Regions from separate parts of the Paraburkholderia sp. NPDC080076 genome, predicted to be linked through region 1. Evidence: riboswitches for the same ligand, from Rfam matches in the RefSeq annotation. Region 1 holds a riboswitch; the other holds the start of a gene.
What was found. Region 1 has a riboswitch for glycine ahead of gcvT (glycine cleavage system aminomethyltransferase GcvT). Riboswitches for the same ligand answer to the same signal wherever they lie in the genome.

Region 1 (10,946 bases):
CTACATGGTCAGCGCGGTGAAGTAAGACGCACCGCTCGCGGCGTTTGCCGCGTGACAAAAAATCCCTGCACCGTGGCGACGCGGCGCAGGGATTTTTTTATATCTCGGCCAACAGACAGGCCTACGAGATTCGCGTTATGCGCCAGGTTGGGCGCTGTCCGCGAGCGGCTGCGCACTCGACGTTTCGAAGCGCCCACTCAAGGCTTCTGCAACAGCGCCTTCAAACTCGCGAGCCGGTCTTTCGGCGACATCGGCGCTTCTTCGGGCGTCGGCGGCGGGGCATCGTCGAGCAGCATTTCGGGGATGAAGCGCGACGGCTCGCACACCACCGTTTCACGCGCGCGCTTGCGCTTCTTGCACCAGTTCAGATGCAGGCTGCGTTGCGCACGCGTGATCGCCACGTACATCAGCCGGCGTTCTTCTTCGATGCGCGCGTCGTCGATTGGCTCGTCGTCCGGACCGCCGCGATGCGGCATGATGCCTTCCTCGACGCCCACCAGAAACACGTGCGGATACTCCAAACCCTTCGACGCATGCACCGTCGAGAGCCGCACCGCGTCGGGATCTTCCTCGCGGCCTTCGAGCATCGACATCAGCGCCACGGTCTGGATCAGGCCGAGCAGACTCTTGCCGGTGTCGCCGAGACCGTCGGCGGTGTCGTAGCCGGTGGCTTCGTCATTCGCCGCGCCCGCGGGCTCAGCCTTGGTGCCTTTGCGCTTGAGCCACTCCATGAACTCCAGCACGTTTTGCCACTTGGCCTGCGCCTGGCGTTCGTCGAACGCATCGTACAGATAGGCCTCGTAGTGGATCGCATCCATTAGTTCGTCGAGTAGCGTGCCGGCGGCATCCTTCTCGGCGCGATCGGTGAGGCGCTGCATGAAGTCGCAGAACACGCGCATGGGTTCGATCTGCCGTGGCGACAGACGCGCCTCGATGCCGCCCATGTACACGGCCTCGAATAGCGACACCTTGGCCTGGCCCGCGAACGAGCCGAGCGCCTCGAGCGTCGTATTGCCGACGCCGCGCCGCGGTGTGGTGATCGCGCGGATGAACGCGGGGTCGTCGTTCGCGTTGGCGATCAAGCGCAGATAAGCGCAGATGTCCTTGATCTCGGCTTTGTCGAAGAACGATTGCCCGCCGGACAGCACATACGGAATCCGCTCGCGCCGCAACACCTGCTCGAAAATGCGCGCCTGGAAATTGCCGCGGTACAGGATCGCGTAGTCGCGGAAATTCGCGCGCCGCTCGAACTTGTGTGCCGACAGGCGAAACACCACGGACTCGGCCTCGTGCTCTTCGTCGTTGCACGGCGTGACGGTGATCGTGTCGCCCATGCCGTGTTCGGACCACAGCTTCTTTTCGAACAACTTCGGATTGTTTGCGATCACGTTGTTCGCGGCGGTCAGAATGCGCACCGTCGAGCGATAGTTCTGCTCCAGCTTGATCAGATGCAGCTTCGGAAAATCCTTGCTGAGCTGGCCGAGATTCTCTAGCGTCGCGCCGCGCCAGCCGTAGATCGCCTGATCGTCGTCGCCAACCGCCGTGAACGCCGCGCGCTTGCCGGCCAGCAGTTTCACCAGTTCGTACTGGCAGGCATTGGTGTCCTGATACTCGTCGATCAGCAGATAGCGCAATTTGTTCTGCCAGCGGTCGCGCACCTGCTCGTTCTTTTCGAAGAGTTCGGCGGGCAGACGGATCAGGTCGTCGAAATCGACCGCCTGATACGCATGCAGCGTCGCCACGTAATTGCGGTAGACGATCGCGGCCTGATGTTCGTCCTCGTTCGCGGCGATCGCGATCGCCTGCTCGGGCATGATCATGCCGTTCTTCCACAGCGAGATGATCGACTGGATCTTGCGGATAAAGCCCTTGTCCGTCGAGCCGACCTGCTCCTGGATCATGCCGAAGCAGTCGTCCGAATCCATGATCGAGAACTGCGGCTTCAGGCCGACGTGCTCCGCTTCCTGCCGCAGAATCTGCACGCCGAGCGAGTGGAAAGTGCAGACCGTCAACTGATTGACGGGCACTTTGCGGCCTTCCTTGCCGGGCGTGGTCAGCGTCTTGCCTTCGAGCAGCTTGCCCACGCGCTCGCGCATTTCCAATGCGGCCTTGTTCGTGAACGTGACAGCGGCGATGTGACGTGGCTCGAAGCCCTTGGCCTCGATCAGATGCGCGATCTTCTGCGTGATCACACGCGTCTTGCCGCTGCCTGCGCCGGCGAGCACGAGACACGGACCGTCAAGATAACGGACCGCTTCATTTTGAGCGGGGTTCAGGCCTGCGGACATCGTCTGTGGATGGGTGATGCGGTTGAAAGCGGCGGTTGAGGGCGTAGCGGCGTGGCGACTGCCGGCCGAAGGCCCGGGGGCATGCTGCGCGGCCCCGGCGGCTGGAACGGGCGCCCTGCGCGGTGCGAGGGTGTTCCGGCCCGCTGCGGTTCGCGCGAGAGGAGCGATGTTAACACGGATGCATGCACCAGATGCCCGCCTCATAAAAGCAATATCCAATCAACATGCGCCGAGCCGACGACGCTGCCGGTCCACCTTCAGGACATGCCACAATTGCGGTGTTGCGCGCCGTCGCCGCGGTGGCAAAGCGGCGCGCCGATTTTGCAGGAAGACAAGCATGTCCGCATCGCTGAAGATTGGATTGATGGGTTACGGTTTCGCCGGCGCGACCTTCCATGCGCCGGTGATCGAGCACTGCGGCCGCGCGAGCGTCGCGGCCATTGCCACGAGCCAACCCGAGCGCGCGCTCGCCGACTATCCGCACACGAAGGTGGTGGCCGACCTCGACGCGCTGCTGGCGCTCGAAGAAATCGACTGCATCGTGATCGCCACGCCGAACGATACGCACTTCGACCTGGCGCGCCGCACGCTGGAAGCAGGCAAGCACGTGGTGGTCGACAAACCGGTCACGCTGAACGCCGCCGACGCCCACACGCTGGCCAACATCGCGCTCGCCCGGAGCAAACTCTTCATACCGTTTCACAACCGTCGCTGGGACGGCGATTTTCTGACCGTGCGCGACCTGCTCGCGAGCGGCGAATTGGGACGGATCACGCAATACGAATCGCATTTCGACCGTTTCCGGCCTGAGGTGCGGCAGCGTTGGCGCGAGGAAGCGTCGCGCGGCGGCGGCTTGCTGCTGGACCTCGGGCCACATCTGATCGACCAGACGCTGGCCCTGTTCGGCGCCCCGCAAACCGTGTCGGCCACCGTGCGCACGCATCGCGACGACGCCGGCGCACCCGACTACGTGCATATCCAGCTCGGCTACGGTGAGTTCGAAGTGGTGCTGCACGCCAGCGCGTTGACGGCACTGGTCGCGCCGCGCTTCACCATCCACGGCACGCGCGGCAGCTATATGAAATACGGTCTCGATACGCAGGAAGATCAGTTGAAGGCGGGCCTGCGGCCGGGCGACGAGGGTTTCGGCGCCGGCAATGCCGCCGGTGTGCTGCGCGTGCAGGAAGGTGATCAGGAGGTCGAGCGCGAGTTGCCGACGCGCAATGGCGACTACACCGGGTTCTACATCGCGGTGGCCGACGCCATCCAGCACGGCGTGAAATTCCCGGTCAGCGCACAGGACGCCGTCGACGTAATGACGGTTATCGAGCTTGCCGCCCGCAGTTCGGAAGAAGGCGTCCGGCTGCCGTTTGAGCGGATTCGCTGACGGTTTGGCCTGCGTGTCGAAATGGCTTGTGTACCTAAAACAGCACTCGCCGCCCACGCCGCGCGGGCCAAACCCTGACAAGCCCGAAAGGAACATAACGTTACAAATAAGGCCGCGCTGCCGGTCAGCGCGGCCCGGCAGTCATCCGTTGCTACCGGGTAGCACCACACAACGACAATGACTTCCGGAGAGTTCATGCCCCGTACTATCCGCGCGCTCGCCGCGTGCGCCTTGCTCAGTTCCCTCGCCGCCTGTGTGGTGGCGCCTCAACCCCAGCCGGCGCCTCGTCCCAACCCGCAACAGATCGCGGATCAGCGCCTGCGTCAGGTCGACGGCCGCATCGACAATCTCAGCCGCCGGATCGACAACCGCGTGAATCAGGGCTATTACCCGCCGCCCCAAGGCGGCGCGCTGCACCATCGCCTCGACGTGATCCGTCAGGAAGCGCACGACATGGCCGCGCAACATGGCGGCGGCCTCTCCAGCGACGAACAGCGCGTGCTGAATCAGGAACTGGACAACGCGGCGCACGCCATCGGCGAATAGTCGCTCCACGCGTCAGGTCAGGCACCAAAAGCGGCACGAGCGCGGCATCACGTCCCGCGCTTTTTTTGACAGGCGCGAGAGCGGTGCGTCAACCGCCGCGCCGCTCGCGGGCCTTTATTTGACAAGCCCCCGGCCCTCGCGTACATTCGCCGCACGCGTCGGGAGAGCGCGCTGGCCGCTGAAAATCGCAGGCCGCGCCGCCGAAGGGGCACACCCGCAAACTCTCAGGCAAAAGGACCGACCGCGTCGAAAAACCCGCGTCCAGGCAACATCGAGGCACTCGTTTTTCGCACTCTGGAGAGCGGCAGTAGCCATCTGCATCGTTTATCGAGCAGATTCTGGCAAGCTGCCCACCGAAGGGGCGCGCGTTTCACCGTGGCACGTCAACGTGATCACGGTGGCGCAATCTCTCAGGTATCGAGGACAGAGGGGTCATGCAGGACCACGCTCGCAGCCAGAAGGCCGCGAGGCGTAGCGCCGCATGGCCTTTTTTGTTTCGCGAGATGCCCGAGGCCCTATGACCGAACTCAAACACACCCCGCTCCACGCCACCCACCGTGCGCTCAATGCCCGCATGGTCGATTTCGGCGGCTGGGACATGCCTGTCAATTACGGCTCGCAAATCGACGAACACCGCGCCGTGCGCACCGACGCCGGCATGTTCGACGTCTCGCACATGTGCGTCGTCGATTTCACCGGCGAGCGCGTGCGCGCCTTCTTCGAATACGCGCTGGCGAACAATGTCGCCAAACTGCAAACGCCCGGCCGCGCACTGTACTCCTGCCTGCTGAACCCGAATGGCGGCGTGATCGACGATCTGATCGTCTATTACTTCGGCGAAGATCACTTCCGCGTGGTCGTGAACGCTGGCACCGCTGATAAAGACATCGCCTGGTTCGGCCAGCTCAACGCCGAAGGCGGCTTCGGCCTGACCGTCACGCCGCGCCGCGACTACGCGATCGTCGCCGTGCAAGGCCCGAACGCCCGCGAAAAAGTCTGGCAAACCGTGCCGGCCGCGCGCGCCGCCACGGAAGCCTTGAAGCCCTTCAACGCCGCCCGCATCGAAAACACGCCGTTCGGCGAATTGACCGTCGCCCGCACCGGCTACACCGGCGAAGACGGCTTCGAAATCATCGTGCCGGCGGATCACGTCGAAGCGCTGTGGAACGCATTGCAAACCCAAGGCGTGCGCCCGGCCGGTCTCGGCGCGCGCGACACGCTGCGCCTCGAAGCCGGCATGAATCTGTACGGCCAGGATATGGACGACAACGTCTCGCCGCTCGACGCCGGCCTCGCCTGGACCGTCGACCTCACCTCGCCGCGCGACTTCGTCGGCAAAGGCAAGCTGGAAGCGGACGGTTCGCAGGCCGCGTTCGTCGGCCTGATCCTGCTGAAGGAAAACGGCAAGGCGGCAGGCGTGCTGCGTGCTCATCAGAAAGTCGTCACGCCGCAGGGCGAAGGCGAAATCACCAGCGGCACGTTTTCCCCGACCATGCAGGAATCGATCGCCTTCGCGCGCGTGCCGAAGGGCGTGCAGCCAGGCGACACCGTGCACGTTCGGATTCGTGACAAAAACGTTCCTGCAAGCGTGGTAAAACTGCCGTTCGTGCGCAATGGCAAAGTGCTCGCGGTTTAAGCAACCGGCGCGTTCGTCCACTTTTTTCAAGTCACTACCGAATCACACCGCATAGGAGCATCCGATGAGCATCCCGGCCGATCTGAAATACACCGAATCGCACGAATGGGTCCGCACCGAAGCGGACGGCACGCTGACGGTCGGCATTACCGACCACGCGCAGGAAGCGCTCGGCGATATCGTCTTCTTCGAAGTCCAGGAACTGGGCAAGACCGTCACGGCAGGCGACACCGTCGCCGTGATCGAATCGGTGAAAGCCGCTTCCGATATCTACGCGCCGGTTTCGGGCGAAATCATCGAAGCGAACACCGCCGTGGCCGACACGCCTGATTCGGTCAACAGCACGCCGTACGAAAGCTGGCTCTTCAAGATCAAGCCGGCTGCGGACGCCACGCAGGACCGTCTGATCGACGCCGACGCGTACACCAAGTCAATCGGCGCCTGATTCACCTTTACGTTTAACCCGACAGGTGCGGCGTCCTTTTCGAACGGACAGCCGCACCGCCAGGAACACCCATGAAGCTCGAACACCCGGATCGTCTGATGAACCGCACTCCTCTCTCGCTCGCCGCGCTCGAAGTGCATGACGCCTTCGCCGAACGGCACATCGGCCCGGACGCGGCCGACCAGCACGCGATGCTCGAAGCCCTCGGCTTCGCGTCGCGCGCCGCGCTGATCGACGCCGTCATTCCGAAGACGATCCGCCGCACCGAAACGCTGCCGCTCGGCCCCTTCGCGCAACCGAAGAGCGAAGCGGAAGCGCTCGCCGCGCTGCGCGAACTCGCGGACAAGAACCAGGTGTTCCGCTCGTACATCGGGCAGGGCTATTACAACGCGCACACGCCGACGGTGATTCTGCGCAACGTGCTGGAAAATCCGGCGTGGTACACCGCGTACACGCCGTACCAGCCGGAAATCTCGCAAGGCCGTCTGGAAGCGCTGTTGAACTTCCAGCAGATGATCGTCGACCTGACGGGTCTGGCGATCTCGAATGCGTCGCTGCTCGACGAAGCCACCGCTGCCGCTGAAGCAATGACGCTGCTGCAACGCATCGGCAAGCCGAAGTCGAACGTGTTCTACGTGGCCGACGACGTGCTGCCGCAAACCATCGAAGTGGTGAAGACGCGCGCCACGCCGGTCGGCATCGAAGTGAAAGTGGGCCCTGCTGCGGAAGCCGCGAATGTGAACGCGTTCGGCGTGCTGCTGCAATACCCGGGCGTGAACGGCGACGTGCGCGACTACCGCGCGCTCACCGAAGCAATCCATGCAGCGGGCGGCCACGTGGTGGTCGCCGCCGACCTGCTCGCGCTGACCGTCCTCACGCCGCCGGGCGAATGGGGCGCGGACGTGGCCGTCGGTAACACGCAGCGCTTTGGCGTGCCGGTCGGCTTCGGCGGCCCGCATGCGGCATACCTCGCCGTGCGCGACGAATTCAAGCGTCAGATGCCGGGCCGTCTCGTCGGCGTGACCGTCGACGCGCAAGGCAATCCGGCCCTGCGTCTCGCGCTGCAAACGCGCGAACAGCATATCCGCCGCGAAAAGGCCACCTCGAACGTGTGTACCGCGCAAGCGCTGCTCGCGATCATGGCCAGCATGTACGCCGTCTATCACGGCCCGCACGGTCTGAAGACGATTGCGCTGCGCGTGAACCGCATCGCCGCGTTGCTGGCGGAAGGCGCGAAGCAGCTCGGCTACACGCTCACCAACGAAACCTTCTTCGACACGCTCACGTTCGAATCCGGCGCGCGTACGCAAGCGCTGCACGACGCCGCGCAAGCGAAGCGCATCAATCTGCGCCGCGTGAGCGACACGCAAGTCGGCCTGTCGATCGACGAAACCACCACACGCCGCGATCTGGCCGATCTGCTCGAAGTGTTCGCGCAAGCCGCGGGCGCGAAAGACGTGCCGCAAGTCGACACGCTCGACGAAAAGCTTGCCGCGTCGAACACGGCGTCGGTCCCGGCCGCGCTCGAACGCACCAGCGCGTATCTCACGCATCACGTGTTCAACCGTCATCATTCGGAAACGGAAATGCTGCGCTATCTGCGCAGCCTGTCGGACAAGGACCTCGCGCTCGACCGTTCGATGATCCCGCTCGGCTCGTGCACGATGAAGCTGAACGCGACCTCGGAAATGCTGCCGGTCACGTGGCCTGAATTCGGCCAGATCCATCCGTTCGCGCCGGCTGAGCAAACCGTCGGCTACCGCGAAATGATCGATCAGCTCGAAGAGATGCTGGTCGCGGCCACCGGTTACGCTGCCGTGTCACTGCAGCCAAACGCCGGCTCGCAAGGCGAATACGCCGGCCTGTTGATCATCCACGCGTATCACGCGTCGCGCGGCGAAGCGCATCGGAATGTCTGCCTGATTCCTGCTTCGGCGCACGGCACGAACCCGGCGTCGGCGCAGATGGCCGGCATGCAGGTGGTCGTGGTGGCGTGCGACGCGCAAGGCAACGTCGATATCGAAGACCTGAAGAAGAAAGCCGATCAGCACGCCGACAAACTCGCGGCGATCATGATCACGTATCCGTCCACACATGGCGTGTTCGAGCAGAACGTGCGTGAAATCTGCGAGATCGTGCACGCGCACGGCGGCCAGGTGTATGTGGACGGCGCGAACATGAACGCGATGGTCGGCCTGACCGCGCCGGGTCAGTTCGGCGGCGACGTCTCGCATCTGAACCTGCACAAGACCTTCTGCATCCCGCACGGCGGCGGCGGACCGGGCGTCGGGCCGGTCGCGGTCGGCGCGCATCTCGCGCAGTTCCTGCCGAACCAGATTTCGTCGGGCTATGAACGCGCGCCGAACGGCATTGGCGCGGTGTCGGGCGCACCGTACGGTTCGGCGTCGATCCTGCCGATCTCGTGGATGTATATCGCGATGATGGGCGCGAAGAATCTCACCGCCGCGACCGAAACCGCGATCCTCAACGCGAACTACGTCGCGAAGAAACTCGCGCCGCATTATCCGGTGCTGTATTCGGGCCCGGGCGGACTGGTCGCGCACGAATGTATTCTCGATCTGCGTCCGATCAAGGAAACCAGCGGCATCACCGTGGACGACGTCGCCAAGCGTCTCGCCGACTACGGCTTCCACGCGCCGACGATGAGCTTCCCGGTGCCGGGCACGCTGATGGTCGAGCCGACCGAATCGGAATCGAAGGAAGAACTCGACCGTTTCATCGAAGCGATGATCGCGATCCGCGAGGAAATCCGCGCCGTCGAAGAAGGCCGCTCGGACCGCGAAGACAATCCGCTGAAGCACGCGCCGCACACGGCAGCGGTGGTCATCGCGAATGACTGGAAGCACGCGTATGCGCGCGAAACCGCGGCGTATCCGCTGCCCACGCTGATCGCGAAAAAGTACTGGCCACCGGTCGGCCGCGCGGACAACGTGTACGGCGACCGCAACCTGTTCTGCTCCTGCGTGCCGATCGCCGACTACGAGTAAGCTGGACAGTTATCGCGCATCGCCCGTTGCCTCGAAAAGAGGCGGCAGGGCGGTGCGTGGTTCTGCCCTCGGTTCTCTGTCGCTCCTGGCCGCAAACGGCTAACATCACACACCGAATCAGCCTAACGAGGAGTTTCGCATGGCGCGAAAGGTGCGATTGATGCAAAGCCGGACCGAAGCAACGCGAGCGCCGACATGGCGGCAAGCCTGCACGCTGCTGTTGGCTGGCGCAGCCGTGCTGCTGCCGCTGCGGCAAGCACAGGCCGCGATGAATTTTTGTGCGGCGCCCGCCCTGCAAACCAGCGAACGCACGAACGCCGATCCCGGCGTGAAAGCGCTGGTGAGCAATGTGCAGGCGCATCTGAACGATCAGCCGCATGCGCTGGCGAAACTGCACACCGAAGGCACGCTGCCGCACGAGGGCATTTACGACCAGAGCGTCGAAGCGGAGAAAGATCTCGATCTGTTGCGCGACGCCGCGCTCGCCTGGCGCGCCACCAGCGACGACCGCTATCTCAAGCTCGTCGACCGCTTGTTGTTTGCCTGGGTCACGACCTATCAACCGAGTTTCAATCCGATCGACGAAACCCGTTTTGAAGGACTGATTCTCGCGTACGACATGACGGCAAGTGCGTTGCCGGTGAAAACGCGCAATGCGTCGATGGCGTTCCTGACGAAACTCGCGAACGGCTACATCGGCCAAATCGACGCGCAACCTCGGCCGCTCAAAGGGACGTTCAAGAACAACTGGCAGAGTCATCGGATCAAACTGATTGCGATGGCCGCGTTCACGCTCGATAACCGCAAGATGATCAACGCGGCGCAGCGTCTGTTCGTCGAGCATATCGGCGACAACATCGAGCCAGATGGTTCGACAATCGATTTCAGCGAACGCGACGCGCTGCATTATGTCACCTACGATCTGCAACCGCTCGTGACAGCCGCGCTCGCCGCGCGCCGCCATAACCGTAACTGGTTGCCGGAAAAAGGCGCGGACGGCGCCTCGCTGCAAGCCGCGCTCAACTGGCTGGAGCCGTATGCGGCCGGCAGCAAGACGCATGAAGAATTCGTGCATTCGAGCGTTCCGTTCGATGCAAGACGTCGCGAGGCCGGCTTGCCCGGCTATTCGGGTCAGTGGGACCCGAAGAACGCGACGGAACTGTTTCACCTGGCGGCGCGCCTCGACGGGCGCTATACGCCGATCGCGCTGCAGCTCGCACCGACGCCGCCCGCTTGGCTCGCCGTGTGTTTGCCGCTGTCGGCGCGGTAAACCAACTCAATATCCGCAGGGAGCAGTAAATGGCAGTCAGCGTGTTCGACCTCTTCAAAATCGGCATTGGTCCGTCCAGTTCGCATACGGTCGGGCCGATGCGCGCGGCGCTGATGTTCGCACAAGGGCTCGGACGCGATGGGCTGCTCGCTGCGACCGCATCGGTGAAAGTGGATCTGTACGGCTCGCTCGGCGCGACGGGCAAGGGCCACGGCACCGATCGCGGCGTCATGCTCGGCCTGATGGGCGACGCGCCCGACACCGTGGACCCGGACACGATCGTTGAGCGGCTCGAAGCCGTGCGCCTGTCCCGCAAGCTGGCGCTGCTCGGCACGCACGAGGTGCCGTTCGTGCAGAAGGATCACA
Region 2 (10,946 bases), on a different contig from region 1:
CTTCTGTTCGGCCTTGACCGCTTCGAATGCGGAGAGCGGCACCGAATCGTCTTCCTCACCCGGCTGCGCCAACTCGCTTGCGCTCACTTCACCGCACAGCAGATGCGTCCAGCGGTTCTCGCGCTCGCCCGGCACGCGGGCAAGTTTCACGACCCGTGGCGGGTCGTTGGCCGCGAGTTCGTCGAGAAATGCCTCGACCGACGAGATATCCGCGAAGCCATGCAGACGCGCGCTGTTCAGGCGCAATTCGGCCGCGGTTTGCGGACCGCGCAGCAGCAAGGTGGTGAGCAACGCCGCCGACTGGCTCGGCAGTCCCAACACGCGATTCATGTTGTGCTCGAAACGCGGCACGCGGCTGCTGCTGCCTTCCATCACGAGGCTGAGCCGTTTCAAACCGTCGACGGCGGTCAGCACCTCGGCTTCCGTGGCGTTCATCACCGGCGTGCGGCCGGTTTTCTGGTTGCAGCCCAACGTCAGCGCGTTGAGCGAGAGCGGATAGCTGTCCGGCACCGTGTGCTGCTTTTCGACAAGCACGCCGAGCACGCGTCCTTCAAGCAAGGTCAACGCGCGGATCGAAGGACGGGAAAAAGCGTCGGGAGTGGAGTTCATAGATGATGTCGCGGCATGAGCCGCCGGGTCTCGTAAATGATGTGCTTTACCGCTGCACAGCCGGGCGGCGCTTTCTGGTTTGTGGGCACTATGATAAACGGCCCAGGCCGCGCAGGTGTATGAATCTCCGCTACGGCAAGGCGCGCGTGAGGCTCGTGTGGCATGGGTCGAGCGGGCGTTGTCTGTGGATGCTCTCGAGCGTGTCGCCACACTCGCTGCAAGCGTGAAAGACGCGTTGATCGAGCGCGTTTGCTCGTCCCTTTACGACACATTGACGCTGCGCATGAACCGGCACGCGCCAGCGGAGCCGCCGGGCCCATCCATTTTCGTTGTTGACGGTTTTCCATATTAGAGATAATTTCCCTAATATGGAAAACACACTCTCCGACGACAACGCCATCGACCGCCGCATCGCCCAGCGGCTACGTGCGCTGCGCGCCGAACGCAACTGGTCGCTCGACGACCTCGCCAAACTCAGCGGCGTCAGCCGCGCGACGCTGTCACGCCTCGAAAACGCCGCCGTGAGCCCGACGGCGAGCGTGCTCGGCAAGCTCTGCGTCGCGTACGGCCTGCCGATGTCGCGCCTCATGCACATGGTCGAAGAAGACTTTGCGCCGCTCGTGCCGCGCGACGCCCAGCCGCTCTGGACCGACGCCAGCATCGGCTTCCGGCGGCGCTCCGTGTCGCCGCCCGCGCAGGCGCTGAGCGGCGAGGCGCTGGAATGCGAACTCGACGCCGGCGTGCACATCACCTACGACGCGTCGCCGCGGCCCGGTCTCGAACATCATCTGATCCTGCTCGAAGGGCAGTTGCAGATCACTGTCGACGGCCAGAGCCACGATCTGCAACCGGGCGACTGCCTGCGCTATCAGTTGTTCGGGCCCAGCGCTTTCGTGACGCCCGCGCATAGCGCGGCCCGCTACATTCTCTTCATCGTGTGAGCCAGAGCATGAGCAAGACCACCATCACCCCATTCACCGCCGACGACCTCGTGCGCCATCTTCCCGAACTCGGCGCACTGCTGCGCGCCTGTGTGCATGACGGCGCCAGCGTCGGCTTCGTCATGCCGTGTGGCGTCGACGAGAGTGAAGCGTTCTGGAACGGCAAAGTGCTGTCTTCGCTGCGTGCCGGCGGGCTGGTGGTGTTGGTCGCGCGTCAGGGCACGACGATCGCGGGCACCGTCCAACTCGACTACGACACGATGCCGAATCAAAGGCATCGCGCCGAGGTGCGCAAGCTGCTGGTCCATCCCGCGTTCCGCCGTCAGGGCATCGCGAGGGCGCTGATGACCGAACTCGAACGCCATGCGCATGGGTTGCAGCGCAGCCTGCTCACGCTCGACACCCGCACCGGCGACCACGCCGAGCCGCTTTATACCGGCCTGGGTTATCGGACGGCCGGCGTGATCCCGGGCTATGCGCGCGGCACGCACTGCCACGAGTACGATGCGACCACCATCATGTACAAGGCGCTATGACGAGCGTGCAGACTGGTCGCTACGGCTCAAGTCGTCCGTGAATACTTGAACGTGCCCTGCGCGCTGGCAATCAACAGCTTGCCGTCCACCCAGGCCTCGCCGCGCGAGAAGAAAATCGAACGGCCTGCGCGCTCCAGAAAACCCTTCGCGGTGACCGATTCGCCGAGTCCCTTGTCGAGGTAATTGGTGGTCAGCGACAGCGTGAAAGCATGCCGTGCCGGTTCGCCGCTCGGCGCAAAGAGTCCGGCATAGCCCGCCGCCGCATCGAGCAGCGTCGCGATCGCGCCGCCTTGCAGCACGCCCTGCCGATTGAGCTTGCTCGCATCGATCGGCATCAGCAGTTCGGCGTAGCCATCGCGCCATTGCGTGAGACGAACGCCGAGCGATTCGAGAAACGGATTGTCGATGGGGAAGTCGGACATGGGCGTGCCTTTGTGTTCGAGATAAGAAATGCCGGGGCGCGCGTGGTGCGCGGGCAATGATGAACAGTCAGCATACCAGGGTTCACGACCGGCAATTGTCTGAGGCGGCACCAGACTGCGCCGGTTAACTGTTTTCGGCTTGCGCTCGCTACATCGCTCGATGACCCATTGATCGGCCACGCCCTGCCCGCTTCACCGGCCCGATTGCCCGCTCTCAGGCACAATCGGTTTTTCGCCGCGCCCGCGGCCCGACGTCATTCGCCCGCATTCCATCCTGCCTCGATGAGTTCAGCCACTTCCACCGACGGCGCGCCGCACTGGCAGCGCAATCTCTATGTCTGCCTGTTCGGCTCGTTCACGACCATCGTCGCGATGACGTTGCTGCTGCCTTTCCTGCCTCTCTATGTGCAACAGCTCGGCGTCCATTCGGCCGCGGTCGCCGTGCAGTGGTCCGGCGTCGCGTTCGGTGCGACGTTCCTCGCCGCCGCGCTGGTGTCGCCGCTGTGGGGGCGCATGGCCGACCGCTACGGACGCAAGCTGATCCTGATTCGCGCGAGCCTCGGCATGGCCATCGTGATGTCCTTGCTCGGGCTCGCGCAGAATGTCTGGCAACTGGTGGGGCTGCGGTTTCTGGCGGGACTCGTCGGCGGCTATGCATCCGGCGCGACCGTGATGATCGCCACGCAGACGCCGCGCTCACGCACCGGCTGGGCGCTCGGCACGCTGGCTTCGGGCGTGATGGCGGGCAGTCTGGTCGGCCCGCTGGTGGGCGGCGCGCTGCCGCCGCTGATCGGTATCCGCAACACGTTTTTCATCGCCGGCGCGATGATCTTCTGCGCGTTCATCGCGACCACGCTGCTCGTCAAGGAGCAACCGGTCGAGCGCACGCGCGGCAAGGCGCACACAGCGGACGCGGCGACCGGCTGGGCCAGCGTGCCCGACCTGCGGCCGGTGCTGGCAATGCTGTTCACCTCCGGCTTGCTGATGTTCGCCAACATGTCGATCGAGCCGATCATCACCGTGTACGTCGCCCAACTGGTGCACGACGCAAGGCACGTCACGCTGGTGTCCGGCTTCGTGATGTCGGCGTCTGCGCTGGGCAGCGTGCTGGCGGCTTCGCGTGTAGGGCGTCTGGCCGACCGCATCGGCGCGCCCAAGGTGATCGTGGTGTGTCTCGCCGTGTGCGCGGCCTTGCTGGTGCCGCAGGCGTTCGTCACGAGCGGCTGGCAACTGGTGGCGCTGCGCTTTCTGATGGGTTTGGCGCTGGCCGGCCTGCTGCCGTCGATCACGAGCGTGATCCGCCACAACGTGCCCGACCGCTCGGCCGGCTACATTCTCGGTTATGCGACTTCGGCGAATTACGCGGGCCAGGTGGCGGGTCCGCTCGCGGGCGGCTTTGCCGGCGCGCATTTCGGCATGCAGGCGGTGTTCCTAATCACCAGCGCGTTGATGCTCTGCGGGGCGCTGTTCAACGGCTGGGTGTTCAGAGGCTCGGGTGCCGGGTCTGGCTGACCAGGCAACGGATAGCGCGTCTCAAGCGAATCAACGACGCGAATCGAACGCGATGCGTACCGCGAGTCCGGCGAGCACGGTGCCCATCAGCCAGCGCTGCACCAGCAGCCACACCGGACGGCCGGCAAGAAACACGGCGATCGAACCCGCCATGCTTGCGATCAGCGCATTCACCGTCACGCTGATGACGATCTGCACGCAGCCAAGCGCAATGGACTGCGCAAGCACGCTGCCGTGCCCCGGCGAAATGAATTGCGGCAGCAGCGACAGATACATCACCGCGATCTTCGGATTCGCGAGATTGGTGACGAGGCCCATGGTGAACAGCTTGCGGCGGCTGTCGTGCGGCAGATCGCGGACCTGGAACGGCGAACGGCCACCCGGCTTGACCGCCTGCCACGCCAGATACAGCAGATAGAGCGCGCCGCCGAAGCGCAACGCGTCGTACGCGTACGGCACCGTCAACAGCAGCGCCGTGATGCCGAACGCGGCGCAGAACATGTAGAACACGTAGCCGAGCGCGACACCACCGAGCGAAACGAGGCCCGCGCGCCGCCCCTGGCAGAGCGATCGCGAGATCAGATAGATCATGTTCGGCCCCGGCGTGAGCACCATGCCGAGCGAGACCAGACCGAAGGCGAGCAGCGTTGGGAAAGCGGGCACGTCATTCTCCTTTGCAAATGAAGGTTGGGCGGTGCCGCCAAATATAGCCGATGCCGGCCATTCCGGCGCGACATACGGGCCCGAAAATTCGTAGCGACGCATGCCCCGCCTTCATCTCCACTCAAGCAGTTTCAGACCGCCGCTTGCGCAGTGCATAGCAGGAAAGACTTGCGGTGAAATTTTTTGAACGGTATTGTCGAGCCGTTCTGCAATGCAAGCGCGGGAGAGATCGTCAGACGTTCGTGACGACGCCGACGGAGCAACCGCCCCGGAAACTCTCAGGCAAAAGGACCGCGCAGCAGGAACATCTGGAGAGCGGCGCACTGGACTACCCTGTGCGCCCACCGAAGGGGATTCCCCGCACACGGCTCGCATCGGGCCCGGCTGCCGCGGGGAAGAAACTCTCAGGTACATGGACAGATGGGGCATCGACGCCGGTTTCGACACGAAATCGACACCGGTGATGCTCAACTACTCTGGACCATGCCATGTCACGAATCGCCATTATCGGCGCCGGCATTACCGGCGTCACGACTGCTCACGCCCTCGCTCAGCGCGGCCACCACGTTACCGTCTTCGAGCGCCATCGCTATGCGGCGATGGAGACTTCGTTCGCCAACGGCGGCCAGTTATCCGCCAGCAATGCCGAAGTCTGGAACAGCGCGGCCACCGTCATGAAAGGCCTGCGCTGGATGCTCACGCGCGACGCCCCCTTGCTGCTCAACCCCACGCCCACCTGGCACAAGTACTCGTGGATGGGCGAATTCCTGCGCGAGATTCCACACTACCGGACGAACACGGTTGAAACCGTGCGGCTCGCGATTGCCGCGCGCGAACATCTGTTTTCGATCGCCGAGACCGAAGGCATCGACTTCGATCTGGAGCGGCGCGGCATTCTGCACATCTACAAGACCCGCAAGGAATTCGACGCCGCGAGCAAGGTGAACGAACTGCTGCGCGAAGGCGGGCTCGACCGCAATCCGGTGACGGCGAGCGAGCTGCATGGCATCGAGCCCACGCTGCACGGCGATTTTTACGGCGGCTTTTTCACACCGTCCGATTCGACCGGCGATATTCACAAGTTCACGCGCGGCCTCGCTCAGGCGTGCGTGCGGCACGGCGTCGAGTTTCATTACGACGCGCAGATCACGTCGATCGAGCAGCCCGCCGAGGGCCGCTTTACGCTGACGGTCGATCTCGAAGGCGAGTCGCAGCGGTTCGCGTTCGAGCGGATCGTCGTGTGCGCGGGCGTGAAGAGCCGCGATTTCGCGTCGATGCTGGGCGATCACGTGAACATCTACCCTGTCAAAGGCTATTCGATCACCGTCTGTCTCGAAGACGAACTCAGCCAGCAGCGCGCGCCGTGGGTGAGCCTGCTCGACGACAGCGCGAAGATCGTCACGAGCCGGCTCGGCGTGGATCGTTTTCGCGTGGCCGGCACGGCGGAGATCAACGGCTTCAACCGCGATATCCGTTCGGACCGGATCGCGCCGCTGGTGGACTGGACGCGGCGTTATTTCCCCGAGGTGTCGACCTCGCGCGTGATTCCGTGGGCGGGCTTGCGGCCGATGCTGCCGAGCATGTTGCCCAAGGTGGGCCGCGGCAAACGGCGCGGCGTGTTCTACAACACCGGGCATGGACATCTGGGCTGGACCTTGTCGGCCGCGACGGCGCAGGTGTTGGCGGGCGCGATTCAGTAGCGCTTGCTGACGCAGGGTTTTGCAGGCGGCGGTAGCGTGATGTCACCACTGCCGCCGCCGAGTGCAAAATTCGCCACTTCTGCTAGTGTTCTCCCCATACGCATCAGTGCCGCGGAGAACTCCATGCCCTACACCCGTGCAGCGAACCACAAGGCAGGCAGCGCACGCCTGAGCGACGCGCAGATCGCCGCGGAGGCGACCCGGCGTCTCGCCTGGGACGCCGCGGTCCCCGAACACGCCGTGAAAGTCCACGTCTCGCGCGGCCGCATCACGCTGCGCGGCGAACTGCAACGCGATCAGCAACGCACCGCGGCGCTCGAAGACGTGACACGCCTGTTCGGCGTAACGGGCGTGTCGGATCACACCGTCGTCAAGGCAAAGTAAAGGTCAGCCCGTCTGCGTTTGCCGCAGCAGCGTGCGGCAATGCCGCGCGATCTGCTTTTCCTCTTCGGTGTGAATCGCCCTCACCTTGCCCGCCGGATCGCTGTCTGTTAGCCCCATGAAAGCCAGCCCGTCGCACACGCGCCTGCGAATCTGTCCGCTGTGCTCGCCGATGCCGCCGGTAAACACCAGCAAATCGATTCCGCCCAGCAACGCCGCATAGCCGCCGATGGTCTTGCGCACGGCGGTCGCGAACGCATCGAGCGCGAGTGACGCATCGGCATCGCCCGCTGCTGCGCGTTTTTCCAGAGCTTGCATATCGCTTTCGCCATCCGCGTAACCGGCGAGGCCGCTCTCGCGATTCAGCAGCGTCTCCAATGCGCCGGCATCGAGCTTCTCCACACGCATCAGATACAGCAGCACGCCTGGGTCGAGATCGCCGCTGCGTGTGCCCATCGGCACGCCGCCGGTCGGCGTCAAACCCATCGACGTGTCGATCGATTGGCCGTCGCGCAACGCGCAGACGCTCGAACCGTTGCCGAGATGCGCGAACACGGCGCGCGCCGGCAAGTCCGCGCCGAGCCGCGTCACCAGCGATTCGTACGAGAGACCGTGAAAGCCGTAGCGCATCACACCGGCTTCCGCGTAGCGGCGCGGCAACGCAAGGTGTGCCGCGCGCGGCGGCAGCGTCGCGTGAAACGCGGTGTCGAAACAGGCGAAATGCGGCGCGTCGTCGAAAATCTTCTCGGCCTCGTCGATCAACGCAAGCGCAGGCGGAATATGCAGCGGCGCGAAGTGCACGGCATCATGCAATTGACGGCGCACGTCGGCGGTAATGCGCTGATGCGCGCGCAGATGGGGTCCGCCATGCACCACCCGATGCCCCACCGCCGAAGGCCGCGCATGGTGCTGCTCCGTGAGCACCTGCGCGAGTTTTTGCAACGCATCGATCTGCGATTCGAGCACGCGCTCCTGCTGCACCAGCACGCGGCCGTCGGGCGCCTTGATCCGCAAACTGCCGTCGTCGCGCCCGATGCCTTCCGCACTGCCTTCCAGCAACAGGGATTCGTCATCGCCCGCGTGCCTGAACAGCCCGAACTTCAGCGACGACGAACCGCTGTTCAACACCAGAATCGTTCGATCGTCAGCGCTGTTTTCAGTGTGCATGGTCATGCCTCGCTCAGCCTTTCCACGTCCAGTTGCGGATTTCTTCCTTATCGATGCCTTCGGAATGCGCATAAGCCAGATGTTCGATGATCTGGCCACGCAACCATTCCTTCGCATGATCGCCGACACCGCGCAGCTTCGGCACGCGGTCGATCACGTCGATCGCCAGCGAAAAGCGGTCGACCTGGTTGATGATCGCCAGTTCGAGCGGCGTGTTGATGTTGCCCTTCTCGTGATAGCCGTGCACATGCAGGTTGTCGTGATTCGTGCGGTTATAGGTCAGCTTGTGAACCAGCGACGCATACGAGTGGAAGTTGAAAATCACCGGCTTGGTCGCGGTGAACAGCGAATCGAAATCGCGGTTGGACAAACCGTGCGGATGCGCGTGCTCGGGCATCAGGCGGAACAGATCGACCACGTTGACAAAGCGGATCTTCAGGTCGGCGAACTGCTCCTTCAGAATCTGCACGGCGGCGAGCGCCTCCATGGTCGCGATGTCGCCCGCGCAGGCCATCACCACATCCGGCTCGACGCCCTGATCCGTTGACGCCCAGTCCCAGATGCCGATGCCCTTGGTGCAATGCGTGACCGCCGAGTCCATGTCGAGATACTGCAGGTGCGGCTGCTTGTCGGCGACGATCACGTTGACGTAGTCGCGCGAACGCAGGCAATGATCGGCGACGCTCAACAGGCAGTTCGCGTCCGGCGGCAGATAAATACGCACCACGTCCGGGCTTTTGTTCGTGACGACATCCAGAAAGCCGGGGTCCTGGTGCGTGAAGCCGTTGTGATCCTGACGCCACACGAGCGACGTGATCAGCAGATTGATCGACGGCACCGGCTGCCGCCAGCCGAGATCGCGCTTGGCCTTCTCCAGCCACTTGGCGTGCTGGTTGAACATCGAATCGATCACGTGGACGAAGGCTTCATACGTGGCGAACAGACCGTGGCGGCCGGTCAGCACATAGCCTTCGAACCAGCCTTCGAGCGTGTGTTCGCTGAGCATTTCCATCACGCGGCCGTCTACCGCGAGGTCGCCGCCGTCCGCGTCGCCCGGTTCGGTTTGCGCGAGCCAGGTTTTTTCCGACGCTTCATAGATCGCGGTCAGCTTGTTGCTCGCGGTTTCGTCGGGGCCGAACACGCGGAAGTTCGTCATGTTGTTGCGCATCACGTCGCGCAGGAACTTGCCGAGTACCTCGGTCGGCGACGTGTACGAGCCGCCCGGCTTTTTGACCGCCACCGCGTAATCGCGAAACGGCGGCATGTCGAGCGTCTTGCAGAGCAAGCCGCCGTTCGCATGCGGATTGGCGCTGATGCGGCGCGCGCCCACGGGCGCGAGTTCGCGCAGTTCTTTCACGAGGCGCCCTGCTTCGTCGAACAGCGTCTCAGGCTCGTAACCGCGCAGCCAGCTTTCCACCAGCTTCAGGCTTTTGCCGTTGGTCACCGGATCGAGCACGGGCACCTGATGCGCGCGCCACGAACCTTCCACCTTGTGTCCGTCGACTTCCTTCGGGCCAGTCCAGCCTTTGGGCGAACGCAGCACGATCATCGGCCAGCGCGGCCGCGACGCGTCGTTGCTTTCACGCGCACGCTGCTGGATCGCGCGGATTTCGCCGATGCACTGTTCGAGCGTCGCGGCCATCTGCTGATGCATGACAGCGGGATCGTCGCCTTCGACGAAATACGGTTTGTGGCCGTAGCCGGTCAGCAAAGCTTCGAGCTCCTCGCGGGGAATGCGCGCGAGAATGGTCGGATTGGCGATCTTGTAGCCGTTCAGATGCAGCACCGGCAACACCGCGCCGTCGCGGATCGGATTGAGGAATTTGTTCGAGTGCCAGGAGGTGGCGAGCGGGCCGGTTTCCGCTTCGCCATCGCCGATCATCACGGCGACGATCAGATCGGGATTGTCGAACGCGGCGCCGTAGCCGTGCGAGAGGCTATAGCCGAGTTCGCCGCCTTCGTGAATCGAGCCGGGCGTCTCGGGTGTGCAATGCGAACCGATGCCGCCGGGAAACGAAAACTGCCGGAAAAAACGCTGCATGCCGGCTTCGTCTTCGCTGCGGTCGGGGTAGATTTCCGAGTAGTGCCCTTCCAGATAGCAATGAGCCAGCGTGGCCGGCGCGCCATGACCGGGACCGGCGACGTAGATCATGTCCAGATCGAGCTTTTTGATGAGCCGGTTCAGATGCACGAGCAGGAAACTCTGCCCCGGGTCCGAACCCCAGTGGCCCAGCAGGCGGTTCTTGATGTGTTCGGGCTTCAGCGGTTCGCGCAGCAGCGGATTGTCGCGCAAATAGATCATGCCGGCCGACAGGTAGTTGCAGGCTCGCCAGTAGCGGTCCATGTTGCGCAACGTGTCGGCGTCCAATGTTTGCGGCGGCGTGGGATGAGAGGTTGCTTCAGCCATGGTGTCACTCCTTGGAAAGGACTGTCAGGCAGGTTGGCGGATGCGGCAACGGTGATTCGTGAGGCGGCCGGCGCGAAAGAAACCAGCGGTACCGGCCATGCTGTCATGCGGATGACACAACGAAAGCGTAAGGGCAAAGGCCCGTGGCAGCGGGCCTTTGCGCCCTTGTCTGGTGATCGTCAGTGTGACAGGAAGCGGGCCGCATGGTTCGACGCAATCGTCCAAAGCTTGATCCATCTGCGACTGCGCGACCGTGATGACATTCCGCCTCATGACGCATGCGTTAGACTTTAAGCCCGTATTAAGCGAATGCCTTTAAGCTGCTCATGCTTCATGCGCGACGGCGGACCGCATCTGGCGCGTACCACCTTGCTCGCCCCTTACCAAACATTCCATCATGCCGACACCCAGTCGCCTCAAAGCGCCGTTGATCCTTGTTCTGACATTGGTGTTCCTGTTCGCGGGTGTCGCCATTCTGGTCGGCGTGTTCGGCTTGCTGGTCAAGCTGTTCGGCCACGCCTGAGTGCCGCTGCGCGGGCGTCGCCGGCGCAAAATGTGTATCCTGAGCAATCTTCCCGGCGCCTTCACGTGTGGTCTCCCGCCTTCCC

Region 2: another riboswitch for glycine. It lies ahead of ACQKRQ_RS06370 (D-amino acid dehydrogenase); the one in region 1 lies ahead of gcvT (glycine cleavage system aminomethyltransferase GcvT).

What each region holds. Positions count from the first base shown of each region.
Region 1 is NZ_JBNNWQ010000002.1:918,839-929,784, reverse strand. Features, by position in the region: gene ACQKRQ_RS11475 (c-type cytochrome) at 1-25, shown strand, start outside; gene ACQKRQ_RS11470 (UvrD-helicase domain-containing protein) at 198-2,288, opposite strand; gene ACQKRQ_RS11465 (oxidoreductase) at 2,626-3,675, shown strand; gene ACQKRQ_RS11460 (hypothetical protein) at 3,871-4,221, shown strand; glycine riboswitch at 4,371-4,471, shown strand; glycine riboswitch at 4,506-4,658, shown strand; gene gcvT (glycine cleavage system aminomethyltransferase GcvT) at 4,739-5,857, shown strand; gene gcvH (glycine cleavage system protein GcvH) at 5,922-6,302, shown strand; gene gcvP (aminomethyl-transferring glycine dehydrogenase) at 6,374-9,310, shown strand; gene ACQKRQ_RS11440 (alginate lyase family protein) at 9,450-10,580, shown strand; gene ACQKRQ_RS11435 (L-serine ammonia-lyase) at 10,610-10,946, shown strand, end outside.
Region 2 is NZ_JBNNWQ010000001.1:1,415,470-1,426,415, reverse strand. Features, by position in the region: gene ACQKRQ_RS06400 (YceH family protein) at 1-609, opposite strand, end outside; gene ACQKRQ_RS06395 (helix-turn-helix domain-containing protein) at 978-1,550, shown strand; gene ACQKRQ_RS06390 (N-acetyltransferase family protein) at 1,559-2,086, shown strand; gene ACQKRQ_RS06385 (PaaI family thioesterase) at 2,113-2,508, opposite strand; gene ACQKRQ_RS06380 (MFS transporter) at 2,791-4,020, shown strand; gene ACQKRQ_RS06375 (LysE family translocator) at 4,051-4,683, opposite strand; glycine riboswitch at 4,894-4,987, shown strand; gene ACQKRQ_RS06370 (D-amino acid dehydrogenase) at 5,172-6,383, shown strand; gene ACQKRQ_RS06365 (BON domain-containing protein) at 6,507-6,767, shown strand; gene ACQKRQ_RS06360 (acetate/propionate family kinase) at 6,771-7,931, opposite strand; gene ACQKRQ_RS06355 (phosphoketolase family protein) at 7,945-10,338, opposite strand; gene ACQKRQ_RS06350 (hypothetical protein) at 10,736-10,861, shown strand.